DNA from 4 places in the Vreelandella sp. F11 genome. Region 3 is predicted to be linked to each of the others. Evidence: predicted binding sites of a transcription regulator. Region 3 holds the regulator's gene; each other region holds the start of a gene.
What was found. The regulator FNR, encoded in region 3, switches genes on or off when oxygen is low (the NO sensors DNR and NnrR bind a similar motif). The targets are predictions, from matches to a motif close to TTGATNTANATCAA.
Positions count from the first base shown of each region.

Region 1: a site for FNR is predicted at 3,269-3,282, ahead of hemN (oxygen-independent coproporphyrinogen III oxidase). Genes of this name have one in related genera too.
Region 2: a site for FNR is predicted at 5,644-5,657, ahead of ACFIOZ_RS11710 (cytochrome-c peroxidase). Genes of this name have one in related genera too.
Region 4: a site for FNR is predicted at 5,806-5,819, ahead of ACFIOZ_RS19750 (xanthine dehydrogenase family protein molybdopterin-binding subunit). Genes of this name have one in related genera too.

Region 1 is NZ_CP170448.1:2,256,086-2,263,930, forward strand. Features, by position in the region: gene ACFIOZ_RS10235 (ribonucleoside triphosphate reductase) at 1-1,094, opposite strand, end outside; gene ACFIOZ_RS10240 (U32 family peptidase) at 1,258-2,205, opposite strand; gene ubiU (ubiquinone anaerobic biosynthesis protein UbiU) at 2,215-3,210, opposite strand; gene hemN (oxygen-independent coproporphyrinogen III oxidase) at 3,426-4,811, shown strand; gene ACFIOZ_RS10255 (nitrate reductase subunit alpha) at 4,986-7,845, shown strand, end outside.
Region 2 is NZ_CP170448.1:2,560,863-2,568,707, forward strand. Features, by position in the region: rRNA gene rrf (5S ribosomal RNA) at 1-113, opposite strand, end outside; rRNA gene ACFIOZ_RS11690 (23S ribosomal RNA) at 262-3,153, opposite strand; tRNA gene ACFIOZ_RS11695 (tRNA-Ala) at 3,411-3,486, opposite strand; tRNA gene ACFIOZ_RS11700 (tRNA-Ile) at 3,603-3,679, opposite strand; rRNA gene ACFIOZ_RS11705 (16S ribosomal RNA) at 3,763-5,295, opposite strand; gene ACFIOZ_RS11710 (cytochrome-c peroxidase) at 5,736-6,722, shown strand; gene ACFIOZ_RS11715 (adenosine deaminase) at 6,776-7,768, opposite strand; gene cydC (thiol reductant ABC exporter subunit CydC) at 7,811-7,845, opposite strand, start outside.
Region 3 is NZ_CP170448.1:3,691,968-3,699,812, reverse strand. Features, by position in the region: gene ACFIOZ_RS16995 (DNA polymerase III subunit epsilon) at 1-94, shown strand, start outside; gene ttcA (tRNA 2-thiocytidine(32) synthetase TtcA) at 205-1,125, shown strand; gene fnr (fumarate/nitrate reduction transcriptional regulator Fnr) at 1,118-1,864, opposite strand; gene hemN (oxygen-independent coproporphyrinogen III oxidase) at 1,947-3,380, opposite strand; gene ACFIOZ_RS16975 (sulfite exporter TauE/SafE family protein) at 3,459-4,151, opposite strand; gene ccoS (cbb3-type cytochrome oxidase assembly protein CcoS) at 4,148-4,387, opposite strand; gene ACFIOZ_RS16965 (heavy metal translocating P-type ATPase) at 4,384-6,864, opposite strand; gene ACFIOZ_RS16960 (FixH family protein) at 6,861-7,382, opposite strand; gene ccoG (cytochrome c oxidase accessory protein CcoG) at 7,389-7,845, opposite strand, start outside.
Region 4 is NZ_CP170448.1:4,315,097-4,322,941, reverse strand. Features, by position in the region: gene htc1 (methyl-accepting chemotaxis protein Htc1) at 1-1,627, opposite strand, end outside; gene ACFIOZ_RS19760 (NTP transferase domain-containing protein) at 2,010-2,465, opposite strand; gene ACFIOZ_RS19755 (XdhC family protein) at 2,455-3,423, opposite strand; gene ACFIOZ_RS19750 (xanthine dehydrogenase family protein molybdopterin-binding subunit) at 3,423-5,693, opposite strand; gene ACFIOZ_RS19745 (MarR family winged helix-turn-helix transcriptional regulator) at 5,903-6,385, shown strand; gene ACFIOZ_RS19740 (N-carbamoylsarcosine amidohydrolase) at 6,429-7,109, opposite strand; gene ACFIOZ_RS19735 (Asp/Glu racemase) at 7,121-7,845, opposite strand, start outside.

The sequences.
Region 1 (7,845 bases), 1.4 Mb from region 3:
AGTTGCTGAATGCGCTCGCGCTTGAGTTCGAGGCTATCGCGCCCGAGCGACAGTAGGCGATCCAGTTCACTGAACAGCCCGGCTCGGTCGCCGGCAAAGCGGTAACCCAGCCGGGCGCAGTTGATCGTCACTACTCCCAACGATCCGGTTTGCTCAGCGCTGCCGAACAAACCGTTGCCGCGTTTAAGCAGCTCACTCAAATCAAGCTGCAGGCGGCAGCACATGGAACGCACCATATGGGGTTCCAAATCCGAGTTTAGAAAGTTCTGAAAGTAGGGCAGGCCATATTTGGCGGTTAGAGCGAAAAGCCGCTCGGCGTTGTCGCTTTCCCAGTCGAAATCATGGGTGATGTTGTAGGTGGGTATCGGGAAGGTAAACACCCGCCCATGGCGATCACCGGCTTTCATGACTTCCAGATAGGCCCGGTTGATTAAATCCATCTCCACCTGCAGCTCTCCGTAGCTGAATGGCTGCTCCTCGCCGCCGATAACCGGTACCTGCTGGCGCAAGTCGTCGGGGCAGACCCAGTCGAACGTCAGGTTGGTGAAGGGCGTCTGGCTCCCCCAGCGCGACGGCACGTTGAGGTTGTAGATAAATTCCTGGAGCGCCTGCTTGATCTGTGTGTAGGTCAGTCCATCCTTGCGCACGTAGGGTGCCAGATAGGTATCGAAAGAGCTGAAGGCTTGTGCCCCGGCCCACTCGTTCTGCAAGGTGCCAAGAAAATTAACCATCTGCCCGAGGGCACTTGAAAGGTGGCGGGGCGGGTTGCTTTCGGCTCGTCCCTGCACCCCATTGAATCCTTCTAGTAGCAGAGTGCGCAGCGACCAGCCGGCGCAATAGCCGCACAGCATATCCAGATCGTGAATATGCAAATCACCTTCCCGATGAGCTTTCCCCACGGCGTGGGGGTAAATTTCATCGAGCCAGTAGTTGGCGATCAACTTGCCAGAGACATTGAGGATTAAACCGCCCAATGAATAGCCCTGATTGGCATTGGCATGGACACGCCAATCGGCGCGTTGAAGGTACTCGTTGACCGTCGAGGCGACATCGATATGGCGCTTTTCTGCCTGAACGCTAGTGGTGGTTGTCACTTTTTATCCTATATATGCCAATATTTATAAAAATAAGCACTACATGTTGTGTATAGGGTAAGCGTTCAGGATTTTCAGAAAAATGATCCAGATCAGAATTAGGTGGATAAGAACAGGGCGAAGCGGAGGCGCTTAAGTTTTTGCGTCTGCGTCTGCGTCTGCGTTAGCTGGGCGCAGTGCGGGTGTTATCCATACCCGGTCGGCCGTACCAGTAACCGTCGCAGATTTCAGCCTCTACCAGCGTCAAAGGATCGGGCGTAGCTAACCTGCCGTGGCGGGCCTGGTCGAAAGCCTTGACCACCTCGGCCATTCCTTCCGCTCTGGGGCTGAGGCGGGCCACCAATACCCCCATATCCGCCATGACCATAAGTTCATGGCGCAGATCCTGGCAGGCGCTGGAAAGGGTTTGAATACCGTTCAGGGTAAAAACATCCCGGGATTCTTGTGAACGTAGCACCAAGCCTTCGGGGTACTTTTGGCAGACGAACTTGCAGCGGTCTTTGGGTGTTTGGTGACGCCGGGCGGTAAAGCAGCGTGACGACCAGGCCAAGGGGAGATGACCGTAGGCGAATACTTCGCATGGGTGGGGAATGCCTGCCTGGTGGCAATCGTGAATAAGCTTAGCTAAGTCTTGCTGTGACATTTCTACCGGCGCTTGCCAGCGTTTCATTCCAGCACGTGCCATGACGCCCAGCGTCGCCGGGTTGTAGAGGTTGAGCGCAGCACCGGCGATAAACGGCAACCCGGCACTGGTGAGGCGCTGCAGGGCGCTTTGGTCATTGGCCTCGACAATAAAGTCGCCGTTGTCACACAGCCTGCGTAAGTCACGCAGATCGGCCTCAGACTCGATCAGTGTCTGGCTGGCGAGTACAACCTGCTTGCCCGCCTGGGTGAGCTCGCGGCCAATGCCTAGCCAGTCGTCCAGTTTCATATCGCGGCGCCGCGAGCAGACGGTTTCGCCCAGGGTAATAATCTCTACCGGCCAGTCGGCCGCCTCGCGGTAGAAGTCGGCGTAGCGTTGCCGAGTCCAGTAAAAAAGTACCGGCCCGAGTGAGAGTTGAAGAGGGCCGGTTGATAAGGTTGGTGATGGGGGAGGTGTAGTGTGCGACATAGTAGGCTCCTATTTCCAGCGGCGCTCGTAGGCGCCTAGGGTAGTGATGGCACCTTCGGAAAGCTCGGCAAGGCCGGACATCCAGGCAGCTTCTGGATGAAAGCGTTCAGGCTCAGCCGCTAGGTGATTAAGCGCCTGACGCCAAATGCTGGCTACTTTCGAGACATAGGCAGGACTGCGCTGGCGTCCTTCGATTTTTACCGCGCTGATGCCCAGGTCGCGCAGCTCCGGCAGCAGCTCCAGGGTATTGAGGCTGGTGGGTTCTTCGATGGCGTGATAGGTCTCGCCCGCCACCTCGAAGCGACCCTTGCATAGGGTGGGGTAGCCCGCGCGCTCGCCTTCGGCGTAGCGGTCGATAAGAACGTTGTTAAGGCGTGACTCTAAGCCTTGAGGTGTCTCTTCCCAGCGTACATGGGCTGCAGGAGAACAAACGCCCCGGGTATTGGGAGAGTCGCCGGTGAGGTAGGAGGAGAGATAGCAGCGCCCTTCGGCCATGATGCACAGGCTGCCGAAAGCGAACACCTCCAGTTCTATCGGTGTTTGCCTGGCGAGGTCGCGAACCTGAGTGATTGACAGCACCCTTGGCAGTACGGCGCGCTTGATGCCGAAATGCTGGTGGTAAAAGCGTAGCGCTTCATGGCTAGTCGCCGAACCCTGTACTGAAAGGTGCCGCGCGATCTCGGGGTGATGGCGAGTAGCGTAGTCGAGCAGTCCCATATCGGCGAGAATCAGCGCATCCACGCCCAGTTCGGCTGCCTGGTCTACGGCCCGCGTCCAGTGTTGCCAGCCATCGGGCTGGGGATAGGTATTAATAGCGCAAAAAACGCGTTTGCCATGTCGGTGGGCGTAATCGATCCCCTCGCGGGCACGTTTGTCGGTAAAGTTTAGCCCGGCGAACTGCCGTGCGTTGGTGATGTTCTGGAAACCGAAATAGACAGCGTCAGCACCTTCGTCGACGGCACGCTTCAGGGCGGGCAGGTTACCGGCGGGGCATACAAGCTCCATAGCGAGACTCCTTGCGGGGAAAATCCGAGCAGTTTAGTCACCTATTTCTTGCTGCCTTTTGACTCAGGTCATAATGGGGTGGCTTTCAAAAGTGGATTGCGCAGCAGGGGAGTCAAGCTGGATGCAGGCGATTTTTAAAACGTATACTGTATGAATATTAACCGCTCCTTACTCTAGCCACTTCTCTAGACCTTCCTTAGAGGCCTTTCCCGATCATGCAAGATGAACTGCTCTTCAACCGGCCCCTGGTAGAGAAATATGACCGCCCGGGCCCGCGTTACACCTCCTATCCGACTGCGCCGCAGTTTCATGCCGCCTTTGCAGAGGATGATTACCGTAGCGCCGCCGAGCGCAGTAATCGGGTCGCAGTACCCAAGCCGCTTTCGGTCTATGTGCATATCCCGTTCTGCAAAAGCCTGTGCTACTACTGCGCCTGCAACAAAATCATTACTCATAATACCGAACGAGCTGCCGAATACCTTCAGTGGTTAAAACAGGAGATACGTGTTCAGGGAGCGCTGTTCGATACCACCCGCCAAATGACCCAACTGCACCTGGGCGGCGGCACCCCAACCTACTTAAGCAACATCCAGCTAAGCGAACTGATGGCGGCGCTTGACGGCGCCTTTCATTTCGCCGCACCTGAAAAGCGTGAATTCTCGCTGGAGGTAGACCCCCGCACCGTGACCCCCGAACAGGTCTTTGAGCTCTACTCGCTGGGCTTTAATCGGTTGAGCTTCGGTGTGCAGGATTTCGATCACGACGTGCAGCAGGCGGTCAATCGCGTCCAGAGCGAAGAGCAGGTGGTATCTCTGGTCAAGGCCGCCCGCGAGGCAGGGTTTGATTCGGTCAGCGTGGATCTGATCTACGGACTACCGCTGCAGACGGTGGCGAGTTTCGATACCACGCTAACCAAGATTATTGACCTGCAACCGGATCGCATTGCCGCTTATAGCTACGCCCATCTACCCGAACTTTTTAAAGCTCAGCGGCTAATTCGCCCCGAAGACATGCCGCCCCCCGAGCGCAAGCTGGAGCTGTTGGAGCTTACGATTAACCGCCTGACGTCTGCAGGCTATGTCTACATCGGCATGGATCACTTCGCCCTTCCGAATGACGAGCTGAGCCTGGCCCGTGAGAATGGCACTCTGCAGCGCAATTTTCAGGGTTACTCTACCCACGCCGACTGCGACATGATTGGGCTGGGCATTACCTCGATTGGCAAGGTGGGCGATACCTTTAGCCAAAACGTCAAGGAAACTGCCCAGTACCAGCATCGCCTGGAGGAGGGTCGCCTGCCGGTCTTTCGAGGCTATCGCCTCAGCGATGATGACCGACTGCGCCGCGATGTCATCAATACCCTCATGTGTCACGGCCGACTTGAATTCGCCGCTATCGAGGCCCGCCACAATATCGATTTTTGCAGCTACTTCGCGAGTGCCTTGGCGAGCCTCGAAGAGATGGCGGACGACGGGTTAATTGCTTTGCGCGACCATGAAATCGAGGTGCTGCCATCAGGGAGGTTGATGATCCGCAACCTGGCCATGGCGTTCGACGCCTACCTGAAACCAACGGAAAACCGTTATTCGCGCACGGTGTAATTTCAACAGTGCCAACCGTCTATTCCTTTACGTTGGCCGCTCTATCACCTTGGGGGTAGATAGGGTGTATATGGAGGTAATCACGCAGTAATTCGCTTGTCGATCACGCAGAATCCACTCCATGGAACCCGCACTGTCGGGTATGCAAATTTCCGAGGAGCCTGGAGATCGACCATGAGTCACTTCATAGATCGGCTGAATTTCTTCCGCAAGTCCCGCGAGCCTTTTGCTAATGAGCATGGCGAACTACGTAGCGAATCCCGCCAGTGGGAAGATAGTTATCGTGCCCGCTGGCAGCACGACAAAGTGGTGCGCAGCACCCACGGGGTGAACTGTACCGGCTCCTGTAGCTGGAAAATCTACGTTAAGAACGGTTTGGTTACCTGGGAAACCCAGCAGACCGACTATCCGCGCACCCGTCCTGATCTGCCTAACCATGAACCGCGTGGCTGCCCACGCGGCGCTAGCTATTCCTGGTACCTTTATAGCGCCAACCGCCTCAAGTACCCCTTAGTGCGTAAGCCGCTGCTGGCGCTATGGCGCGAAGCACTCAAGGCGAATCCCGACCCGGTGGATGCCTGGGCGTCGATTGTCGAAGACCCCGCCAAGACCAAGCAGTACAAGCGTGCCCGCGGTATGGGCGGCTTCGTTCGCGGTAACTGGGACGAGCTCAATGAGCTGGTCGCGGCCTCGAACGTCTACACCGCTAAGCAGTATGGCCCCGACCGGATCATTGGCTTTTCGCCGATTCCCGCCATGTCGATGGTCAGCTACGCGGCGGGTAGCCGTTATTTGTCGCTGATTGGCGGCGTCTGCATGAGCTTCTACGACTGGTACTGCGACTTGCCGCCAGCCTCACCAATGACCTGGGGCGAGCAGACCGACGTACCTGAGTCCGCTGACTGGTACAACTCCGGCTACATTATCGCCTGGGGCTCCAACGTGCCCCAGACACGTACCCCGGATGCTCACTTCTTTACCGAAGTGCGCTACAAGGGCACCAAGACGGTCTCAATTACCCCGGATTACGCCGAAGTCTCCAAACTCACCGACGAGTGGCTCTCTGCCAAACAGGGCACCGATGCCGCCCTGGCCATGGCCATGGGCCATGTCATCCTCAAAGAGTTCCACCTTGAGAACCCCAGTGCTTACTTCACCGACTATGTGCGCCGCTATACCGACATGCCGTTCCTGGTGGAACTGGAAGCGCGGGAAGATGGCAGCTTCGCACCGGGTCGCCAACTGCGTGCCAGTGATTTTGATGCTGCCCTGGGCCAGGAGAACAATCCCGAGTGGAAAACCGTCGCCTGGGACGAAACCCGTGACCAGCTGGTGGTACCACGCGGTTCCATCGGTTTCCGCTGGGGCGAAACTGGCGACGAAGTGGGCAAGTGGAACCTGGAATCGCTGGACGCCGCAGGCACTGAAATCAAGCCGTTGCTAAGTTTGGTCAACCACCACGATAGCGTCGCGCGCGTGGCGTTCCCTTACTTCGGCGGTATCGAGCACGAGCACTTTGAGCACGTTAAAGGGGCGGGTGTCGGCGCGGCTGACGACCTACTGTTCCACAATTTGCCCGCCAAACGCTTGAAGAGAGCCGATGGCAGCGAAATGCTGGCGGTGACCGTTTTTGATCTGATGTGTGCCAACTACGGTATTGACCGTGGCTTTGTCGGCGACGGCGAAGATGATGGCGCCACCTCGTTTGACCAGATTCGCCCCTATACCCCCGCGTGGCAGGAGAAAATCACCGGTGTCTCGGCAGAGCAGTGCACCCGCATCGCCCGTGAGTTTGCCGACAACGCCAATAAAACCAATGGCCGTAGCATGATCATCGTCGGTGCCGGGATGAACCACTGGTACCACATGGATATGAACTACCGTGGCCTGATCAACATGCTGGTGATGTGTGGCTGTATCGGTCAGAGCGGTGGCGGCTGGGCTCACTATGTGGGTCAGGAAAAACTGCGTCCGCAGACTGGCTGGACGCCGCTGGCCTTTGGCCTTGACTGGCAGCGCCCGCCGCGCCATATGAACTCTACCTCCTTCTTCTACAACCATTCTTCCCAGTGGCGTTACGAGAAGCTCGAGATCAAAGAGATCCTGTCGCCGCTGGTCAAGGCCGAGGAGTACCCCGGTAGTCTGATCGACTTTAACGTGCGCGCCGAGCGTATGGGCTGGTTGCCGTCAGCACCTCAGCTAGACACTAATCCGCTGCGCCTGGCCAAAAAAGCCGAAGCCGCGGGTATGTCAACAGCCGACTATGCCGTTCAGCAGCTCAAGAGCGGAGAACTGCGCTTTGCCGCGGAAGACCCGGATGCGCCAGAGAACTTCCCGCGCAATATGTTCATCTGGCGCTCCAACCTGCTGGGTAGCTCAGGTAAGGGCCATGAGTACATGCTCAAGTACCTGCTGGGTACCCGCCACGGTATTCAGGGCAAAGATCTGGGTGACTTTGGTGGCCAGAAGCCTGAAGAAGTCGTATGGCGTGACGAGGCGCCGGAAGGCAAGCTCGACCTGCTGGTGACGCTGGATTTCCGTATGTCCACCACCTGCCTCTACTCGGATATCGTGCTGCCCACGGCAACCTGGTACGAGAAGGACGACCTTAACACCTCGGACATGCACCCCTTTATTCACCCCTTGACTGCCGCCACCGATCCGGCTTGGGAATCGCGCAGCGACTGGGATATTTACAAGGGTATTGCCAAGGCTTTCTCCAAGGTGTGTGTAGGCCACCTGGGCGAAGAGACCGACCTGGTCACGCTGCCGATGCAGCACGACTCGCCAGGAGAATTGGCCCAGCCGGCGGTGATGGATTGGAAGAAGGGCGAATGCGCGCCGATTCCCGGCAAGACCATGCCATCGCTGATTGAGGTCAAGCGCAACTATCCCGAAACCTATGAGCGCTTCACCTCCGTAGGGCCGCTGCTGGAAAGCATCGGTAACGGCGGCAAGGGCATCGCTTGGAATACCGATGCTGAAGTCGAGCTGCTGGGCAAACTCAACCATCGCAAGCTGGATGGCCCGCATA
Region 2 (7,845 bases), 1.1 Mb from region 3:
TGACGATGACCTACTCTCGCATGGGGAGACCCCACACTACCATCGGCGCTAAGCGGTTTCACTTCTGAGTTCGGCAAGGGATCAGGTGGTTCACGCGTGCTATGGTCGTCAGGCGTAACTGTTAATGTACATCATGCTGTTTGTGATCGTCTCATTGCCTGCCGCCTGCTCATGTGAGTCAGGCCACACGCTGCGTATCCGGCGTTCTGTTGATCTCTCAACCTCTACGTTATCATCACGACCAGACCCCTTGGGTGTTATAGGGTCAAGCCTCACGGGCCATTAGTACACGTTAGCTCAACGCCTTGCAGCGCTTCCACACCGTGCCTATCAACCAGCTGGTCTCGCTGGGCCCTTCAGGAGGCTCTAGGCCTCAGGGATGTCTCATCTTGAAGGGGGCTTCCCGCTTAGATGCTTTCAGCGGTTATCCCGTCCGACCATAGCTACCCGGCAATGCCACTGGCGTGACAACCGGAACACCAGAGGGTCGTCCACTCCGGTCCTCTCGTACTAGGAGCAGCCCTTCTCAAACATCCAACGCCCACGGCAGATAGGGACCGAACTGTCTCACGACGTTCTAAACCCAGCTCGCGTACCACTTTAAATGGCGAACAGCCATACCCTTGGGACCGACTTCAGCCCCAGGATGTGATGAGCCGACATCGAGGTGCCAAACACCGCCGTCGATGTGAACTCTTGGGCGGTATCAGCCTGTTATCCCCGGAGTACCTTTTATCCGTTGAGCGATGGCCCTTCCATACAGAACCACCGGATCACTAGAACCTGCTTTCGCACCTGCTCGACGTGTCTGTCTCGCAGTCAAGCACCCTTATGCTCTTGCACTCAATGCACGATGTCCGACCGTGCTGAGGGTACCTTCGTGCTCCTCCGTTACTCTTTAGGAGGAGACCGCCCCAGTCAAACTACCCACCACACACTGTCCTCGATCCGGATAACGGACCTGAGTGAGAACGCCAATGATGCCAGGCTGGTATTTCAAGGTTGGCTCCGCCCGAACTGGCGTCCGAGTTTCAAAGCCTCCCAGCTATCCTACACAGGCAACATCAGCGTCCAGTGTGAAGCTATAGTAAAGGTTCACGGGGTCTTTCCGTCTAGCCGCGGGTACACCGCATCTTCACGGCGATTTCAATTTCACTGAGTCTCGGGTGGAGACAGCGTGGCCATCATTACGCCATTCGTGCAGGTCGGAACTTACCCGACAAGGAATTTCGCTACCTTAGGACCGTTATAGTTACGGCCGCCGTTTACCGGGGCTTCAATCAAGAGCTTCGCCTTACGGCTAACACCATCATTTAACCTTCCGGCACCGGGCAGGCGTCACACCCTATACGTCCGCTTGCGCGTTAGCAGAGTGCTGTGTTTTTAATAAACAGTTGCAGCCACCTGGTATCTTCGACCGGTTCGGGCTAGGAGAGCAAGTCTCTTCACCCTACGCCGGCGTGCCTTCTCCCGAAGTTACGGCACCATTTTGCCTAGTTCCTTCACCCGAGTTCTCTCAAGCGCCTTGGGATTCTCACCCTGACCACCTGTGTCGGTTTGGGGTACGGTCGCACATGATCTGAAGCTTAGAGGCTTTTCCTGGAAGCGTGGCATCAGTGACTTCCTGACCGTGGTCAGTTCATCTCGTGTCTCGGCCTGAAAGGATCCCGGATTTACCTAAGATCCCAGCCTACTCACTTTCACCAGGACTACCAACGCCTGGCTCACCTAGCCTTCTTCGTCCCCCCATCGCAACCATGTCCGGTACGGGAATATTGACCCGTTTCCCATCGACTACGCCTTTCGGCCTCGCCTTAGGGGCCGACTCACTCTGCTCCGATTAGCGTCGAACAGAAACCCTTGGTCTTCCGGCGAGGGAGTTTTTCACTCCCTTTATCGTTACTCATGTCAGCATTCGCACTCGTGATACCTCCAGCAGACTTCTCAATCCACCTTCATCGGCTTACACGACGCTCCTCTACCGCTCACACCTAAGCGTGAACCCGTAGCTTCGGTACCTGGTTTAGCCCCGTTACATCTTCCGCGCAGGCCGACTCGACTAGTGAGCTATTACGCTTTCTTTAAAGGATGGCTGCTTCTAAGCCAACCTCCTAGCTGTCTGAGCCTTCCCACATCGTTTCCCACTTAACCAGGATTTCGGGACCTTAGCTGACGGTCTGGGTTGTTTCCCTTTTCACGACGGACGTTAGCACCCGCCGTGTGTCTCCCACGCGTTACTCACCGGTATTCGGAGTTTGCCTCGGGTTGGTAAGTCGGGATGACCCCCTAGCCGAAACAGTGCTCTACCCCCGGCGGTACTACGTGAGGCGCTACCTAAATAGCTTTCGAGGAGAACCAGCTATCTCCGAGCTTGATTAGCCTTTCACTCCGATCCACAAGTCATCCAAATCTTTTTCAACAGATCCTGGTTCGGGCCTCCAGTTGATGTTACTCAACCTTCACCCTGCTCATGGATAGATCGCTCGGTTTCGGGTCTATATCCAGCGACTGTGTCGCCCAGTTAAGACTCGGTTTCCCTACGGCTCCCCTATACGGTTAACCTCGCCACTGAATATAAGTCGCTGACCCATTATACAAAAGGTACGCAGTCACCCAACTAGTGGGCTCCTACTGCTTGTACGCACACGGTTTCAGGATCTATTTCACTCCCCTCTCCGGGGTTCTTTTCGCCTTTCCCTCACGGTACTGGTTCACTATCGGTCAGCCAGGAGTATTTAGCCTTGGAGGATGGTCCCCCCGTCTTCAGTCAAGGTTTCTCGTGCCCCGACCTACTCGATTTCACATGATCAGATTTTCGACTACGGGGCTATCACCCGCTACGGCCAGACTTCCCAATCTGTTCGCCTAATCAGTCTCATGCTTAAGGGCTGGTCCCCGTTCGCTCGCCGCTACTAGGGGAATCTCGGTTGATTTCTTTTCCTCAGGGTACTTAGATGTTTCAGTTCCCCTGGTTCGCCTCGTACCCCTATGTATTCAGGGCACGATACTCATCTTATGATGAGTGGGTTTCCCCATTCAGAGATGTCCGGGTCACAGGTTGTTGCCACCTCACCGAACCTTATCGCAGGCTACCACGTCTTTCATCGCCTCTGGCTGCCTAGGCATCCACCGTGTGCGCTTCATTGCTTGACCCTATAACCCGAAGGAGTCTGGATTTTCGCAATGATAACGTTTCATTTTGCCGGATACGCTTGAGACGTATCACAATTTAAGAAGCACACCTTACGGTGTGTTCTTGTCAGCATGATATACATTGTTAAAGAGCAGCTGTTCAATGAACAGTGATAAAGCGGCGTGTGAGAACTAAAACAACAGTTACAGCACAGCGACTTATCAGTGGTCACGAAACATTCACAAACGGTATGGGATTTAACAGGGTAGTAACGTAATGGTGGAGCCAAGCGGGATCGAACCGCTGACCTCCTGCGTGCAAGGCAGGCGCTCTCCCAGCTGAGCTATGGCCCCATCGAGTCACTCTTAGTCACGCTCACCTCTGGCCAATTTTATTTAGCGCAAGGCATTTTATGGCGACGCATAGCCTGCTATGCGAGTCATAAAATAACGCAGCGGTAGATAAAATTTGGTGGGTCTGGGCAGACTTGAACTGCCGACCTCACCCTTATCAGGGGTGCGCTCTAACCAACTGAGCTACAGACCCAAGAGGGGATCGTGCTTAAACCGTTTGCTCTATATCTGATCAGGTAATTCATTGTGGACGCTTACTAACTGTGACGCATCGTTTAAGGAGGTGATCCAGCCGCAGGTTCCCCTACGGCTACCTTGTTACGACTTCACCCCAGTCATGAACCACACCGTGGTGATCGCCCTCTTGCGTTAGGCTAACCACTTCTGGTGCAGTCCACTCCCATGGTGTGACGGGCGGTGTGTACAAGGCCCGGGAACGTATTCACCGTGACATTCTGATTCACGATTACTAGCGATTCCGACTTCACGGAGTCGAGTTGCAGACTCCGATCCGGACTGAGACCGGCTTTAAGGGATTCGCTGACTCTCGCGAGCTCGCAGCCCTTTGTACCGGCCATTGTAGCACGTGTGTAGCCCTACCCGTAAGGGCCATGATGACTTGACGTCGTCCCCACCTTCCTCCGGTTTGTCACCGGCAGTCTCCTTAGAGTTCCCACCATTACGTGCTGGCAAATAAGGACAAGGGTTGCGCTCGTTACGGGACTTAACCCAACATTTCACAACACGAGCTGACGACAGCCATGCAGCACCTGTCTTACAGTTCCCGAAGGCACACCAGAATCTCTTCCGGCTTCTGTAGATGTCAAGGGTAGGTAAGGTTCTTCGCGTTGCATCGAATTAAACCACATGCTCCACCGCTTGTGCGGGCCCCCGTCAATTCATTTGAGTTTTAACCTTGCGGCCGTACTCCCCAGGCGGTCGACTTATCGCGTTAACTTCGCCACAAAGTGCTCTAGGCACCCAACGGCTGGTCGACATCGTTTACGGCGTGGACTACCAGGGTATCTAATCCTGTTTGCTACCCACGCTTTCGCACCTCAGTGTCAGTGTCAGTCCAGAAGGCCGCCTTCGCCACTGGTATTCCTCCCGATCTCTACGCATTTCACCGCTACACCGGGAATTCTACCTTCCTCTCCTGCACTCTAGCCTGACAGTTCCGGATGCCGTTCCCAGGTTGAGCCCGGGGCTTTCACAACCGGCTTATCAAGCCACCTACGCGCGCTTTACGCCCAGTAATTCCGATTAACGCTTGCACCCTCCGTATTACCGCGGCTGCTGGCACGGAGTTAGCCGGTGCTTCTTCTGCGAGTGATGTCTTTCCTACCGGGTATTAACCGATAGGCGTTCTTCCTCGCTGAAAGTGCTTTACAACCCGAGGGCCTTCTTCACACACGCGGCATGGCTGGATCAGGGTTGCCCCCATTGTCCAATATTCCCCACTGCTGCCTCCCGTAGGAGTTCGGGCCGTGTCTCAGTCCCGATGTGGCTGATCATCCTCTCAGACCAGCTACGGATCGTTGCCTTGGTGAGCCTTTACCTCACCAACTAGCTAATCCGACATAGGCTCATCCAATAGCGGGAGCCGGAGCCCCCTTTCTCCCGTAGGACGTATGCGGTATTAGCCTGGGTTTCCCCAGGTTATCCCCCACTACCGGGCAGATTCCTATGCATTACTCACCCGTCCGCCGCTCGTCAGCGGGTAGCAAGCTACCCCTGTTACCGCTCGACTTGCATGTGTTAGGCCTGCCGCCAGCGTTCAATCTGAGCCATGATCAAACTCTTCAGTTTAAAATCATTGTGATCCTTACTCGCTTACTTACGGACTAGCCGAAAGCAGCAAAAGCGAATCAAACTTGGCTCAAGGTTCAAACGAATTCATTCAAAACAGGTTTCGAAAAACCTTATTGCTTGAGTCGCTTGCCTTGATATTTGGTGATTTGTCACCAACGTCAGCAAGCGCCCACATGAATTACCTGATCAAATTGTTAAAGAGCTGGTCGCTGAGGCAGTGCCCCGTTGACGTGTGGCGTATACTACCCGATTTCCCGCTAGGGTCAACAGAGAATTCAACTTTTATGTACAAAACCCGTTAAAAATTAGCACCCACCTCTCAAACCCAGCATAGCAACACAACTTTTGATCCAGGACAAAACGACCACTCTCCTCTCCCGTAAGCTAATCAATAAGCGACTTCAAACCGTCGACTGTAAAAGCAAGGGAGAATAACCATGACTACAAGAGCTAACTTACTAGTCACTCTGGCAACGGGTAGCGCCTTTGTTACCAGCTTGGCCATTGCTGATGATGGGCTAGATAACTATCGCAACCGCTTCGAAGCACTACCTTTCCTTCCCCCTATCCCCGCGGATAACTCATTAACGACGGAGAAGGTCGAGCTCGGCAACATGCTGTTCTTTGAACCGCGCATCTCTTCCAGTGGTGTTATTAGCTGTGCTACCTGCCATAACCCAGCGCTGGGCTGGGCAGATCGAATTCCTCGCGCGGTGGGCCACGATGGGCAGGTGGGTGAACGGAATACGCCAACCGTGCTGAACAGTGGCTTTTTAGGATCGCAGTTTTGGGACGGCCGCGAACCTGATTTGGAAGGCCAAGCACTGGGCCCTATCGAAGCCCCTGTGGAAATGGCGATGGATCTTGAGATGGCCCTGGAGCGGCTGGTGGGGTTCGAGCTGTACCAGGAGAAATTCAGCGCCGCCTATCCGGATCAAGAAGAACCGATTACCGATAACAATCTGGCTTACGCACTGGCTGCTTTCCAACGCACTCTCAATACTCCCAATTCACCTTTCGATCGCTACTTGCATGGTGATCTAAATGCGATTAGCGAGCAAGCCAAAAAGGGTATGGTGGCTTTCGTAGATAACGGCTGCATTGCCTGCCATCGAGGCCCCGCTTTAACCGATAGCCAGTTCCATGCAATTCAGGTGCCGGGCTCGACCGATTTGGGTCGTTATGTCGTAACCGAAGAGGAGAGCGACAAGTACCGCTTCAGAACACCCACGCTACGTAATGTAGCGGTGACCTATCCATATATGAATAACGGTGCTACAGAAACGCTTGAAGAAGCTGTCGCGATAATGGGTGAAGAGATGCTGGGGCGTGAGTTTGATAATGATACCATTGATGACATTACCGCCTTTTTACATACGCTGACCGGCGAAATGCCCGCTTTTGAAGTACCCGCACTGCCTTAAACAGGACGGTTTTGAAGCAAACAGCCGCCTGGTAATCCAGGCGGCGCGCATACCTAAAGTGAGCCTAAACGACCCAGCAACTCTTCACGACGGAGCGGGGCCACAAATGCTTCTTCAATAGCATTACGCGTTAACTGTCGAAATACCGCCTCGTCCCAGCCAAATGCATCGGCGCACGCAATATGATTGGTTAACATGCCGCCGCCGAAGTAGGCGGGATCATCTGAGCTAATAGTGACTTTAAGCCCCTCAGCCAATAGCCGTGGCAGTGGATGATCACGAAGATCCTCTACTACTTTCAAGCTGACATTAGAGAGCGGGCATACGGTGAGTACAATCTGCTCATTGCGCAAGCGCTCAACTACCTCATCACTTTCTAAACAGCGCACCCCGTGATCAATGCGCTGAACCTCAAGCACATCAAGGGCTTCTTTAATATACTCAGCAGGCCCCTCCTCCCCCGCATGGGCTACACGCACTAGCCCAAGCTGCTTAGCGCGATCAAATACCTCAACAAATTTCACCGGGGGGTTATTTTGTTCAGCGCTATCTAAACCAATGGCATCCAGCATTTTCCAATAAGGAGCGGCCTGTTCAAGCACATGCAACGCCTCCTCTGCGGGACGATCACGCAGAAAAGCCATAATCATACCAATAGAAAGATCGAGGGTTTCTTCAGCTTCCTGTTTGGCTTTTAATAATCCAGCCATAACCACTTCTAAAGGTACGCCACGCTGCAGATGCGCCTGGGGGTCGAAGTGCATGTCGATATGAACAACCCCCTCCCCTCGCGCACGCTTGAAATAATCCATTGCCAGGTCGTAAAAATCTTCCTCATTACGAAGTACGCTCATGCCTTGAAAATAGAGATCCAGGAACCCCTGTAGATCGCTAAAGTGGTAAGCATCTTTCGCCTCTTGCACCGTGGCATAGGGTAGTTCAACCCCGTTACGCTGCGCCAAAGCAAACATTAATTCTGGCTCAAGCGAGCCTTCGATATGCAAATGGAGCTCTACTTTAGGAAGAGTGCGTAAAAATTCATGCATGACGGGCTCCTTGCTGTCTTATCTATTAATCAATGCAGCTTATTATCGATTATTAATGGGGGGTTGGCGAAGTTTAC
Region 3 (7,845 bases):
ACCCGCCATGGGCGTGCAAAGCGTACTGGGCGAGGCCACCGCCAGCGCACTGCTGTATATGCGCCTGCAGCGCGTTATGGCACAGGCTGCTTAGGAAGGAGCGACGAGTAGTTGGGTCAAGGCGAAGAGTGTTGTTAGAATAGCCCCCAATTATTTCTGTGTAGCACCTCTTCTCTTCACCATACCCTCGGCAGTGCCTATACCATGCAATCTCTTGATCACTTTGATCCTGCTCACCTTGATACAGTTGTAGCCACCCCAGCTAACGCTGAGCAAAACCAGCCAGAGCTGGCTGATGCCAAGCAGAAACGTGAATTTAACAAGCTGCAAAAGCGTCTGCGCCGGGAAGTGGGCAATGCGATTATTGATTACCAAATGATCAATGAAGGCGATCGCGTGATGGTGTGCCTCTCCGGCGGAAAGGACAGCTACACCATGCTGGAGATTTTGCGCAACTTGCAGCGCAACGCGCCGGTCAATTTTTCACTGGTGGCGGTCAATCTGGATCAAAAGCAGCCGGGCTTTCCCGAGCATGTGCTGCCTGCCTATCTGGAGAAGCAGGGCGTGGAGTACCATATTGTCGAGCGCGATACTTACTCGGTGGTGAAGGAGAAAACCCCTGAAGGCAAAACCACCTGTGCGCTCTGTTCACGACTGCGCCGTGGCTCGCTGTATGGGTTTGCCGAAGAGATTGGCGCCAATAAAATTGCCCTGGGCCATCACCGGGAAGATATCCTCGAAACCCTGTTTCTGAATATGTTTTTCGGCGGTAACCTGAAAGCGATGCCGCCCAAGCTGTTATCCGATGATGGAAAGAATATCGTTATTCGGCCATTGGCTTACTGCAAAGAGGCAGATATTGCTGAATTTTCGCGGTTGATGGAATTCCCGATCATCCCCTGCAACCTCTGCGGCTCCCAGCCCAATATGCAGCGTCAGGTAGTCAAAGAGATGCTCGCGGAGTGGGACAAAAAGTTTCCGGGCCGCCTGGAAAGCATGTTTAAAGCGGTGACCAATATTGCACCCTCCCAGTTGGCAGACCGCAGCCTGTTTGATTTTGAAGGCTTAGAGGCCAAACAGGCGGAACTGCTGGCAGGGCGCATCCAGGCCTTTAACGTCAGCTAACCGTTTGCTCTTCCTCTTCAGCGAGGGTAATCAAGCGCGGCATGTCGAGAATGTTGACCTCTCGCCCGGAAACCGCCACCACGTTCTGCTGCTGAAAGCGGCTTAAAATGCGGCTGACGGTTTCCACCGCTAAGCCCAGGTAGTTGCCAATATCGGCTCTGGGCATTGAGAGGCGAAAACTGTAGGGCGAGTAGCCCCGGCGACGAAAACGATCCGAGAGAGTAATCAAGAAGCTCGCCAGCCGCTGATCAGCGGTTTTACGCGACAGCAGGCGCATCATACGCCGATCATCGCGTAACTCTTTACTCATGCTGCGATACAGCTGGCCACGTAGCTCAGGGATCTCTTCCGAGAGCAGATCCAGGCGGTCAAAAGGGATCTCGCATACGGTGGTGGTTTCCAGTGCAATAACGCTACCGGGATAGTGCTCTTCGTCAATGCCATCCAGCCCCACCAGTTCACTGGGCAGGTAGAAGTTTGTCAGCTGTTCGCTGCCGTTACCTTCGGCGGTGATCTGTTTCAAACTCCCTGAACGCACCGCGTAAACACTGGTGAAAGTGTCCCCCTGGCGAAACAGAGGCTCGCCTTTTTTCAGCGGCGCACGGCGGCGAATAATCGCATCGAACTGCCCCATATCGTCCAGCTCAAGGGCAAGCGGCAGGCACAGCGAGCTAAGGCTGCAGGTTTGGCAACGTGCTTCGTGGAGTAGCGAGCGCCGGCTGCTCATGGGTTCCAACATACGATGCTCCTTGAGTGGGTCAGGGTAAAATTAGTAAATTCTTACTTATTATAGTCGCGTTAGCATGCCTGCAATAAGATGATTAAACAATCTTAGAGTAGCGCTGCCCCGTTTGCCCAGAAAGATGGGCATCGAACGCCATGGCTAAATGGCGAATCAGCAGCCGCCCCATGGGCGTGGCATTAAGTTGATCACCACTACGGGTCATTAGGCCATCTTGCTCGGCGCTCTGTAAACGTTCTAGCGCGGGTGCAAAATAGCGGGGGGCATCAATATTCCAGCGCTGGCTGACCGCAGCAAGATCAATGCCCATATCGCACATCAGCCGCTCAATCACATCCCGGCGGATGAGGTCGTCGTTGCTCAGCCGCACGCCGCGTACGGTGGCGAGCTGGCCCTGATCCAACGCCGTTTCGTAGCTGGCCAGGTCACTAGGATTCTGCGCATAGACGTCATCAATGCGCGAAATCGCCGAAACGCCAAGCCCGATTAAATCGCACTGAGCATGGCTGGAGTAGCCTTGAAAATTGCGCTGTAGCGAACCTTCTCTTTGGGCAATGGCGAGGCGATCGTCTGGCCGGGCAAAGTGATCCATGCCGATATGCACATAGCCTGCCGCGGTGAGCATCTCGATGGTGGCGCGCAGAATCGCCAGCTTCTCTTCACCCCCTGGCAAGTCATCAACATTAATACGCCGCTGGGGGGCGAATCGCTCCGGCATGTGTGCATAATTAAACACTGAAAGACGCGCGGGGTTGAGGTCAATCACCTGGCGAAGCGTATTCGTAAAACTCTTTTCTGTCTGAAACGGTAAACCATAAATAAGATCAAGATTGAGCGAGCGAAAACCCAGGCGATGCGCCTCCTCCATCAGCGTTTCGGTCAGTACTCGAGGCTGAATGCGGTTAATCGCTTTCTGCACCAGCGGGCTTAAATCCTGCACGCCCAGGCTAATACGGTTAAAGCCTAACGACTGTAGGTGACGCAGGGTAAACACATCCGCTTCGCGAGGATCTATCTCAATGGCGTAATCGCGATCAACCGACGATGAAAGGCCAAAACGGGCGTCCAAGCGATCGATCAGGTCGCCCATCTGATTCAGACTGAGAAAGGTCGGCGTACCGCCACCCCAGTGCAACTGCTCCACCGGTCGTGATGTATCCAAGTGGCGGGCAGTCAGCACCATCTCGCGGTCAAGCCGGGCTATATAGGGCTCGGCCAGCGCGGTGTTCTTGGTGGCTATTTTGTTACACGCGCAGTAGAAGCAGATCTTGCGGCAGAAGGGCACGTGAACATACAGCGAGAGTGAACGCTTACTGGCATTGCTACGCTGGAGTGCCTGGGTCAGGTCGTCAGGCGTAAACTGGTCGTGAAACGACAGTGCCGTAGGGTAGGAAGTGTAGCGCGGGCCGCTAGTGTCGTAGCGGCGCAGCAGGGCTTCATCCCAAACCGGCGGCACGGGCGCTGCCGCCAAAGAAGAGGCAAGAGGTGAAACCGCAGGGGCATGAACGGGCATGAAGGGGCGCTCCGACGTGAGGTAATGCCGCTAGCCTAACCCGTGACGAAAGCGTAAAGATTGAGCCATGTCATGCTATTAGAGGTTGTGTGCCGTCAGTGCCCAGAGTTGCCAAAGGGCAAACGCGATAATAGTCAGTGCCGCCACGCTGCGCGTTGCCGGGTGACGAATCAAATGGCTGAGCTGGCGCGCGGCCAGGCCGGTGGCAAGCAGCGCGGGCAGGGTGCCCAGTCCAAACGCGCCCATGAGTAAAGCCCCCTGGAGCGGGTCGGCAATCGCTAAGCTCCAGGCCAACATGGAGTAGACTAGCCCACAGGGTAGCCAGCCCCAAATGGCCCCCAGGGCAAAGGCTTGGGGAAGATGCACCACCGGCATTAATCGCCGTCCCACAGGCTCGATAAAACGCCAGAGGCGGCGGCCAACGGCTTCGACCTTGAGCAGCCCCTTCCACCAGTTGGCGATATAGAGTGCCATCAGTATCAGCATCAGCGCGGCAAACACCTGAAGTAGCAGTCGCGCCGTGGCGGACAGCGAAAATAGCGTGCCTAGCAGGGCAACCAGTGCGCCTGCACTCATATAGCTAATAATACGGCCTGCATTGTAGCTGAGCAGTAGGCCCCCCATGCGCGCTGGATGGCGCATGCTGGGGGGCACGGCAAAGGTGAGCGCACTCATGATGCCGCCGCACATGCCAATGCAGTGGGCGCCGCCCATCAAGCCAAACACAAACGCCGCCATTAGCGGCGGCAGATCAACCCCCGTCGGATTCATGACCGTGGCTCTTGGTCGTCGGGTGTCTCTCTCGCTGCTGTTTCAGAGCGCTTCGCCTGCTGACGCTGACGACGCTGTTCAGGGCTGAAGTCGTTCTCATCTTCATCAAACAGAATACGGTGCGCCGGCCCTTCCAGGTCGTCGAACTGATCATTCTTCACTGCCCAGAAAAACGCCCAGACGGCGAGGCCGAGTAGGATTAGCGAAAGCGGAATAAGCAGATACAGAATCGTCATGCGGTTACCGGTGTTGAAGTGCCAAGCGATAGTACAGGCTGGGGGCGCCAGCGTGACAGTCGCAGGGCGTTACCGACGACTACCAGCGAGCTAAGCGACATACCAATGGCGGCTAGCCAGGGCGGTACCAGCCCCATCGCCGCCAACGGCAGCGCTGAAAAGTTATAGCACACTGACCAAATCATGTTCTGGCGCATGATACGCCGCGTTGCCCGGGAAATCTCGATGGCCTCAAAAATCCGCATCAGGCGAGGGCTGAGCAGCACCGCATCGGCGCGGGTGCGGGCTAAATCCGTCGCACCATTCATGGCAATCGCCACATCGGCACCGGCTAACACCGGCACGTCGTTGATGCCATCGCCTATCATCACCACGGTGTCGCCAGCGGCTTGAAGTGCTTTCATACGGGCCAGTTTGCCCTCGGGGCTGACGCCTGCGTGCCAGGTGGTGATATTGAGCTGGTCGGCTAAGCTTTCCACCGCATCCTGGGTATCGCCAGAGAGCAGCTCTACGCTTAAGCCCTGAGCCCGGAGGGCGTTGATTGTATCGGCAGCGTCGTCGCGGACGCCATCATGCAGGCCAAACCAGGCACGGGGTTCGCCGTTTTCGCTAAGCAGCAGCCACTGGCCTTTGGCAGGCGCTTTCATGCCATTATCCACGGCGCTATCCGTTGCGCTATCCGTTGCAAACCGGGGCTTGCCCAATCGCCACCGAGCACCGTTTAAGTGCCCTTCAAGTCCTTGCCCGGTGTGGCTGTGAATATTTTTGGCTTGCAGTGTGGCATCCCGGAATGGCCGAAAGGCGCGGGCGATGGGGTGCTCAGAGTGAGCCTCCAGAGCTGCAGCAATGGCCCTTGCGCGCTCAGCGGTGAGATCGCCTAGAGGCTGGGTTCGGGTTAGGTGCATCTCGCCGCGGGTGAGGGTGCCGGTTTTATCGAAAATCACCCGAGTCACGTTTGAGAGCGTCTCCATGGCATCGGCGCGGGTGATCAACACGCCGCGCTTACGCAGTTGTCCATGGCCTGCGGTGAGGGCTGCGGGGGTGGCTAGGGCCAGTGCACAGGGGCACGTTACCACCAGCACCGAGAGCAGAACCCAGAGCATCCGCGAGGGGTCGATAAACCACCAAGCGATCGTTACGCAGGCCGTCACTAACAGCAGGCGCAGTACAAATAGGTGCGCCATACGCGCGGCCATCTGGGCAAGCCTAGGGCGGCTGGCAAAGGCACGGTCGGTAAGGTCGACAATGCCCGCCACGCGGGCATCGCGCCCGGCGTGAGTTACCCTGATCACCAGCGGGTTTTCCATGTTTTGGCTACCGCCGGTAATGGGGTCGCCCACGCGGCGGGTGATTGGCAGGTATTCGCCGGTCAGCATTGATTCATCCAGGCTCGATTCGCCCTCTTCAATGATGCCATCAGCAGGTACGCCATGGCCGGGCTTGATCAATACACGGTCACCTGGGGCAAGTTCGCTGGCAGGCAGAATGCGCTCGCTGCCGTCGCTTTCCAGGCGCGTGGCCGAAATCGGCAGCACGCCGCTCAAGGCATTGCCGCTATGCCCACTGCGGCGTCTGGCGCGGCCCTCCACGTAGCGGCCAAACAGCAAAAAGAAGGTGAACATGGCCACCGAGTCAAAATAGACCTCGCCGACGTTAAACAGTACCGCGTAACTGCTGGCAAGATAAGCGCCACCAATCGCCAGCGACACCGGCACATCCATGCCGAGCACACCCGTACGCAGGTCGCGCAGGGCGTTGCGGAAAAACGGCTGGGCAGAAAAAAATACCACTGGCGTTGCTAGCGCAAAGGAGAGCCAGTGGAAAAGTGCGTAGAAGTCGTCACTGATCTCACCGGGGCCGGAGACATAGATCGGGATCGAGAACATCATTACCTGCATCATGCCGACGGCAGCGATAATCAGCCGTCGCACGTTCATACGCTCTTCGTGCTGCAGGCGCGCTTGGGCTTGATCGGGCTCGTAGGGCTGGGCTTCATAGCCAATGGCGGCCAGTTCGGCCAGCAGTTGCGAGAGCTTCAACTGCTGAGGATCCCAGCTCACCCGCAGGCGGTGGTGGGTTAAGTTCACCGCGCTGGAGGCTATCCCTGTTAAGGCATTCAGGCGGTGTTCGATCAGCCAGGCGCAGGCGGCACAAGTAATGCCTTCGATGGCGAGGGTCGCTTTGACGTTTCCCTCATCGCCGTCAGGATGAACAAACTGCGCCTGGAGGCCGGGATCGTCAAATACCGACCAGGTGTCAGCTTTGGCTGCCTGGCGCTCATCCGGGCGTTCGGGTAGCTCGGTACGATAGCGGTAGTAGCTCTCAAGGCCACCATCGACAATGGCGTGTGCCACCGCTTCGCAGCCGGGGCAGCAAAGCGGGTGGGTGCGTTCATCCAGGGTAATTTTCCAGGGTGCCGCAGCGGGCACCGGATTACCGCAGTGGTAGCAAGGCGCGGCAGTCGTTACATCGCTCATTCGCTTTCTGTACGTCCTCCTGGCAGCAACGCGACGCTGTTTTCATTGGGGAATGTGGCCTCACCAGTGAGGCGCCAATCAGCATTTTCTTGCGCGGGCTGAATCTGTATATACCAGCGGTAGCGCAGGTTGTCGGGCCCTTGGGTGATATAGCGGCCGTCACGAACATGCTCGAGTACGAACGACTGATCGCGGTTATCTTCGGTGGGGAAAATAAGGTCTAAATAGAGCGTGTCCGGGCGCGTGTCACCGCTTAAGTCCACCACAATATCGCTGGTTAGCGGATCGAGGCGTAGTTCGGCGCTCAGGTTCAACTCGCGTGCCTGCTCCTGCTTGGCCAGCACCATGTTAATGGCTTTGCCATGCTCGTAATAGTCTTCTTGAACGACCATGCCGTCGAAACTCTTGACCGACATAACCGCAAAGCCGCTGCTAACAATAATCGATGAAAACAGAATTCCGATTAAAAACCACGGCCAAAATTGCTTGTACCACGGTGTTACCGAGGGGGATGACATGATTTTCTATCTCCTAATATCGCCCAGGAAGCTGGTCTCGCGCTCAAGGCGAATATCCGCATCCTGCTGGGCCTGCAGCGTGAATACAATGGGGTGGCTGGGCTGCTGTAAGTCGTCGGGGTTTGCCGTCACAGTGACCACTTCCAGGCGCGACGCCCCGGCCGGTACGCTAATGGATCGGCTGTCCAGGGATAGGCTGGGTAATCCGGCAACGCTCAGCTGGTAGGTGTGGTCTTGATCATCCAGGTTACGAATGGTCAGGCTAAACACATTGCTAATCTGGCCGTCACGAGTCACTTGGTAAAGCTGGGTACGTTCGCGCTCAGCGTCAAAATTGAGCGGCATGCGGTCGTTAATGGCCCAGGCAAAGGCGCCCATCATCAGCACCAGAGCGGCGAAGTAGCCGAGCAGACGCGGGCGCATGATATGGCTCTTTTTACCCTCAAGGGCGTTTTCGGTGGTG
Region 4 (7,845 bases), 620 kb from region 3:
GAATCTCATTCATACGTTCAGCCGCCGCCTTGACGATATCGCTGCCTTCTTTTGAGTGGCTAACGGACATATCAATCAGCGCACGAATATCATGCGCCGCGGATGCGGAGCGACTGGCGAGTGTGCGAACTTCGCTCGCTACAACAGCAAAGCCACGGCCCTGCTCGCCGGCGCGGGCAGCCTCTACTGACGCATTGAGTGCCAATATATTGGTTTGAAATGCAATCGAGTCAATCAAACCAATAATGTTGCTTATCTTATTGGCTGACTCGCTGATAGCGGCCATCTTGGCTTCCATTTGAGTCATGGACTCGGTGCCGCGCTCTGAGGCACTGGCGGCTTCTAGCGCCAGACTATTTGCCTGCTCGGAGGCCTGGGACGTATGCGCTACCGTGGAATGAATTTGTTCCATTGAGGCGGAGGTTTCCTGGAGATTAGCCGCCGCTTGTTCGGTACGCGATGAAAGCTCATGGGTACCATCCGCCATGTCGCTGGCATCGGATAGTACCGTGCGAGCGTTTTGGCGCACTTCCTGAAGGGTAGACTGCATACGCTCCACAAAGGCATTAAAGCCGTGGGCGAGATCGCCGATTTCGTCCTGGGTTTTGGCTTCCAATCGGCGTGTCAAATCGCCTTTTCCTTTGGCAATATCGGCCATGGCGCTAGCGGTATGCTTGATCGGTGCGAGGGAGCGTCGCGCCGCATAGGCAACCACAACCAACAATAAGATCAGCAGTAGCCCACCGGCCAGCAGCAGCGACTGCAGTAGACTGTTCGTCACGGTCGTAAAGGCGGTGATGGGCACGGTGACTCCGACCACCCAGGAAGTGCCTTCCACTGGGCTCCACATGAGCATGGTCTGCTCGCCACTGGGCATGGTTATTTCACCGGAGCCCGCCGTGCCGCTGAGTATCTGCTGACTTAGCGCATCCAGCCCTTGATAGCCCTGCTGGTCGGCATCGGTGTAATTGAGCGACATGCGGTACTCTTCAACCGGATGCGCAATGACCTGCCCTTGGCTGTCGATTAACCAGCCGTAGCTGCCTTCGCCCACATTAATATCGGAGGTGATATCAGAGACCGCGGCCATGGAAACGGTCATGCCCAGCAATCCCGCTCGATTGCCGCGTTCATCGAATACCGTATCAGCAACAATAGCCGTTGGCAGGCCGCTCACCATGGAGATAACCGGATCACTTAGCAGGCTATCCTGGGTGCCGTCAGTGACTAAGGCTTTGAAATAAGGACGTTCGGCTATCTGCAAGTTGACCCCCGCGTGGGTTAGCGTCGCGCCTGAAGCGTCAGTAAAGAACAGTGATTCGATGGTGCCACCCGGCGGATAGCGCTTTTCGAGCCATTCGCGGTGCGACGCAAGCGGCACGTCTTCGACCAAGCGTTCATCCTTAGCCAGCACCGATATCCAATTGCGGTACCCTGTAATCCATCGGCTGATCTCATCGGCCCGTGCTTCTACTTGCCGTTTACCGGCATTATCGATTAACGCAGGAATGGCCTGGTTAAGCTGTTGATTGACGACAAAACCTAAAATGATGGCTACCGCTAAGAGAGGAAGAGCGACCGCGACCAGCAGTTTCTGCGTCAGTGAGAGACGAGAAATTTTTTTCATTTGTTGCCTCGAAGTGTTGGCCAGAAGCAGATCACGAGGATATGGGTGAGTGTCATTTTCTGGCTGTTTTATGGTTCCCTGGGAGTTATATTGCTACCGCTAATCATTAGCGGTGCATGATGCGCTTGCTTTCATTTTTTTAATATTTTTAATCTAATATAGTAATGCTAAGCTAATATTTTTTCTGACTTTTAATGTAATTTTTGTTTGGGTGGTATGTGGCGTTTATGTATCTTTTGTATTTTTTTAGTGATTCGACTAAATCATCGGGGTAATCAACATCAGTGCACACGCCTGGATCATCGAGAGAGGCATGAATAACACGGTTTCTATGCTTTTTGATGACAGTGTTCGCGCCATTTATATTTTCTAAATGTGCTAATTATTTCCAAAAATTTCTACCAAAAACAACAGTATGACCAGGTTTTCCTTGATGTAATGGTTTTACGATGCACTCTGGTGTGGCCTTCTCTGTTAGTTTGCAACATGTTTCTTGGCTTACCCAGGGGAGATCGGCCAACCTTATGGCTGCTGCTCGGTAGTGATGCGTATTTTCATCGTTGCAGAGTTGTCTGAATGCATCGCTAACACTATAACCCAGGCCTAAATGACTGCGCGAACTAACAATTGTAGAAGATTCCACAGAGAGCTCGAAAAACTCGAGGTTGTCTTCAGGTTTAATGACAATCCTAATATTGGAAAAGTGTTTCTGAATAGCCAATAAAGTGGCGTTTAAGAGTGTTTTTCCGCTATTCAATTGCGCTATTTGTTTATCGCTGCCAAAGCGGCTTGATTGGCCTGCCGCCATCACGATAACGATAATGTCGCTACAAGGCATGACGCTCTTTTCCTCGGTAAAGGCGAACAATATCGGCCATCACGGCTAGGGCGATCTCTGCGGGTGTTTTGCTACCCAGGTTGAGGCCAATGGGCATGACAATTCGGGCTAACTGGGTTTCCGTCAGGCCGCCGGAGCATTGCAAACGTTCGGCACGCTGTTGCGAGGTTTGCTGAGAGCCCATAACCCCAATGTAAAACGCCTCCGTACGGACTGCTTCGATCATGGCTAAATCGTCAATGCGCGGGTCATGGGTCAGGGCGACAACGGCGGTATTGGCGTGGCAGCCGCCAGAGGCGATAAACACGGAGGGCAGTACCGCCTGCACTTCCACGCCCGCGACAGCAAAATTTTGCCTAGCCTCGTCTCTGGGGTCGCAGACAATCACCTCAAAGCCCAGCGTTTGGGCAAACAGGGCACATGGCGCAGAGATCGCGGAGATCCCCGCGATGATCAGCCTTAGCGCAGGGCCTATGCGAATATTGACGCTAGCTGTATCAAAAGTAACGGTGGGCTCGGTGTTACTCGATGGGTTAAAGCGCTTGCCGCTGCCATCCAACTTGATACAGCGGGTTAGCGGTTGGCGACCCAGTAACGTGGCATGCATCACTTCTAAGTGAGTGAGGTTTTCGGTGTTTGGTGCTAGCCGCTCAACCAGTACCTCAAGGCTGCCCCCGCAAGGTAAGCGGATAGCCGTTGAGCTATCTTCACCACCATAGCGTACCCGTACCACCGGTTCGTCAAATTCCCCATTTTGGAGCCGGGCGATGAAGTCTTCTTCGACACATCCTCCTGATAGCGAGCCAACGTATTCGCCTGATTGACAGGTGACCAGCATGGCGCCTGGCTCTCTGGGGGATGAGCCAAAGGTTTTCAGAACAGTGCAGAGCCAAACGGTCAGCCCCTGGTTGGCCCATTTAAGCGCGCGTTCAATCACCTGTAGGTCGAGGTGGTGCATTAAAAGACGGCCTCCAACGACTGCTTAAGATACTCTTTTAATACGTCGCGCACTGTTTCCGGGGTAAAGGGAGGGTGTGTAAAGCGAACCCCCGTAGCATCGAAGAGGGCGTTGGCAATCGCAGGAGCGCCAGGCAGCGAGGCGGATTCGCCAACGCCTAATGGTGGCAGTTCGGGGCGATCAAGCAGCATAACGTCTATGGGAGGAAGCTCCGAAAAGCGCAGAATAGGGTATCCGCCCCACTCTTTGCTGGTGGGCAAGCCATCCTCAAAGGTGACTCGTTCCTTTAATGTGCGACTGAGCATCTGGATCACATTGCCGTGTACCTGATGGCGCACTCCGGCAGGGTTTACCATAAGACCGGCATCCTGGCCTACATATAGCTGCTCGATAACGATACGGCCGCTCTTCACATTGACCTTTAGCTCAATTACCCAAGCGGCGAGTGCCGCGCCAAAGCCCGGAAATTTACTATGCACGTATTGGGCATAAGCGAAGCCGCGGCCATAGCGCCAATCGCCATCGCTGGGTGGATTGGCATTGGCAATGCAGGGCGCCCAATTCGCACGTTTGATGAGTGCTTGGACAAGCTCGCAGGCGCGCTCATCAGCTAGGTAACGCAGCCGATAGGCGACAGGATCTTCCCCCGCTAAATAGGCAAGTTCATCGATATAGCTTTCGTGGGCGAAAGTATTGGGCAGCGCGGAGACACCGCGTAGCCAGGAGGCGCGCACCAGGGTAGGTACATCTTCACAGATAATCTGCCGATGGGGGTAGTGGTAGGGCGGTACCGATGTTCGGTCGCCCATCTCAAAGGGGATATCGATAGGTGAAGAAGCGCCGGTTAGTAGTAGCGCCAGGGTGGGGGCACTATTAGAGGGGTAACGCGTGCTGAAGCGGTAGCCTGCTGGGCTGCCATCGGTATTCAAGCCGCCCTGGATAGCCATGTATTGAGCTGCCCCCTTGGGTTCCCAGGTGTGCTCCTGTTCGCGGGTTAATTGCACGCGCACCGGGTGGCCTACCGCCTGGGAAAGCAGCACCGCATCGGCGCCAACGTCGTCAGCGCAGTTGCGTCCATAGCAGCCTGATGTCTCCATGCGGGTAATCGTAATGACACTCTCATCCAGGCCGGTAAGCCGGGCGAGATCGGCTCGCAGGCTATGGGGGTTCTGGGTGCCTGACCAAAGGTGTACGGCGTCTTTCTTGGCATTGGCGACCGAGCAAGAGGGGCCTATGGAACCATGTAGTTGGAAAGGCCATATATAGGTGCGATTGAGCTGATGATTCGCTGTTGCAAGGGCGCTATCTAGATCTCCCTCTTCAAGCAGTATGCGCTGCTTGCTGGGCAGGTCGAGCAGGGCTTTCTCGATATTATCCAGCTGGGGCAGGCCTGGGGTGGGGCGCCACTCAACCTTAAGCTGCCTTGCAGCCTCAGCAGCCTGCTCTTCTCGCTCGGCTACGACGCCCACGAAGTCGCCTATGACGACGACTTTAATCACCCCTGGCAAATGCGCCACGGAGCTTTCGTCGACGGCCACCAAGCTGGTACCCATAAAACTACCGCGATCATGCCCTACATAAGGTGGACGTATTACCCGTCCGTGCAGCATGCCCGGTAAGCGAAAGTCGTGGACAAAAGTTAATTTGCCAGTGGTTTTGTCAGGGATATCCACACGGGAGGTAGATCGCCCCACCAGTGTGTAATCACTGATGGGCTTGAGGGGCGCGCTGTCAGCTAACTTCAATGCATGCCGAGCGCCAGCGAGCAGCTCGCCATAGCTAATTGGCGGAAGATGCTTATCGTTGGTATGTATATACCCGTCTTGGCAGTGAAGTGTTTCGCGCTCAACATTCAGGTGGCGAGCCCTCAGCGTTAGCAGGTACTCCCGAGCTTGTGCCGCGGCTCTACGCAGTGGCTCAGCGGTGATTTGTATGGTCGCGCTGGCAATTGTTGGCCCTTGATTGGGTACATCAAAGGGGTTGCCCAGCACCATGGTGACGTTGTCGAAAGCCACGCTCAACTCTTCAGCGACAATTTGCGCCAGCGCCGTGCGTATACCTGTGCCCAAATCCACGTGCCCGTTGAATGCGAGGATATGACCGTCACTCAGTATAGCAATGAATATCTCGGGTTCATGTGGGGTGAAATCAGAGTGTGTACCTGGTTGTCCCGGCGCAGGCTTGGGGGGCGCAACAGGATCCCGGTAGATCACCAGTAGCTCCGACTCGTGAAGCAACGACTGCCTTGTATAGTCTGATTTCACAGCCATGATGCACCTCCCGAGCTATCTCTGAGCTTCATGTGTTTGTGTCAATTTGTGCTGATCGTTGAGCCAAAATTAAGGTAAAATTATAGCGTATACGCCATAAAAGCATGCTGGATTGATCCAGCGCAAGCAGTAATTCATACGTTGATGCATCATCGTGATAACCAGTGCCATACTTGATTTGCGATGTCGCCAATATTTAAGGATAGGTAATGACAACGGATAGTGCGCTCAATCACTCGTCTTCTGGCGAGCACCCTACGCCGACAGAGCAGGGGTATGATTTTTCCGAACAGGTAGGCCATCTACTACGCAAGGCCTATCAGCGGCATACGGCTATTTTTCAGCGCTACAGCAGCGACAAGCAGTTAACCGCCATTCAGTTTGTCACGCTGTGTACAGTGATGGAGCGTGGGCCTAGTTCACTTACCGATATCGTCAATGCCACCGCGATTGATCCTGCCACCATCCGTGGGGTTATTAAGCGCCTCAAAGCACGCGAATGGATTGCTTTAACAACCGATCCTAATGATCAGCGCAAAGTCATGGTGGTGATCACCGAGTCCGGTGCTGCCCTGGTAGAGGAAATGGTGCCCAGTGCCAAGCAGATCAGTGATCAGACCATGAAGAACCTTAATCCAGCGGAACGCGTTGCCCTGATGCACCTGCTGGAAAAAATGAATGCGGATGGATGATGCCATGAGAGTGGAGGGTTCCACTTTCATGGCAAGTGGCTTGCTAGCGCTCCTCTAAGTAGCTCAGTGCTTCATCCAGACCTATCACATCACCATACTTGCTATCGATATCAAACAGGTTGGCTTCATGGGGAGCTGGGTGGCGGTCGCCCACGCAGTCTCTAATCACCATCACGCGAAAGCCATATTGCAGGCCATCCACAGCGGTGGCGCGAATGCAGCCGCTGGTGGAGCAGCCGGTAATGATCAGCGTGTCGACGCCCATGGCGACCAGTGTGGAAGCCAGAGAGGTGCCAAAGAAGGCGCTGGCATACTGCTTGGTCATTACCAGCTCATCTTCACGGGGGGCCACCTCGGGGCAGAACTCCGCGTAAGGGTTGCCCGCCACCATCGCCCGCATGACCGGTGCCTTCTTGACCCAGATGCCGCCATCGATCTGATCCGGGGCGTGATACAGAATGTTGGTGTGGATAACAGGCGTACCTGTACGCCGCGCGGTGTTTAATAGCGGCGGCATATTGGCCACGGCGTCCACCACACCCTGGGCAAATAGCGGCGAGCCGGGGGTGGTGTAGCCCTGCATAAAATCAACTACCAGCAACACGGGTTTTTTACCAAAACCAATGCGCCCATCCCAGACGCCTTTGTAGTTGTTATCTAAGCTGTCATCTAAAGAGCTGTCACCAGCACCGCTGCTGCTGGTTGCCTGGCTGGGTTTCGTCATGGCGCTACCTCCTAATAAGCCCCTGATAAGAGTGCACCCGCACCTGGGACAATAGGCTCCAGGTCGAGCGCCTTAAGCATGGCGTAGGTGGTCGCGATAGCCGCGGTCACCACTGGTTTGCCGGTCAGGGCTTCGACTTTGGCGACAGCCGGTAACGACGGCATTTGCACACAGGCTGACAGCACAATGGCATCGACATTAGTTAAGTCGAGACTAGCAACAATCTCAGGGAGGTTGGCGGGGTCGTGGCGAGCAACGTCCAGATTGTTGGGAATCTCAAGCGCCCGGTAGTCGAGTACTTCAACACCTTCCTGGCGGATATAGTCCACCACCATTTCGGTCAGCGGCTTCATGTAGGGGGCCACCACCACCACACGTTTGGCTTTCATCACACCCAGAGCATCAACCAGGGCACCGGCGCTGGTGACCACCGGCGTGTCGCAGCCGTTCTCTTTGGTGCGGCTGCGTAGCCGCTGTTGGGATTCACGGTGGTAGCCGGGGCCCATGGCCATGATGGCTACCAGGCAGGCGTAGCCCATGACATCCACTGCCGCGTCAGATAGCTCCAAGGCACAGCGGTCAGACTCCGCATCCATGGCCGCCAACTCATCCTTGCTGACGGTCTTCATGCGCATACGGCTGGAGTGGAAGGTAAAACGTTCTGGGCGAATTAACTGCCGCGCTGCCAGCATCGCGGGGATCTCAGTCTCCATGGTGATGTTGGAGCTGGGGACGA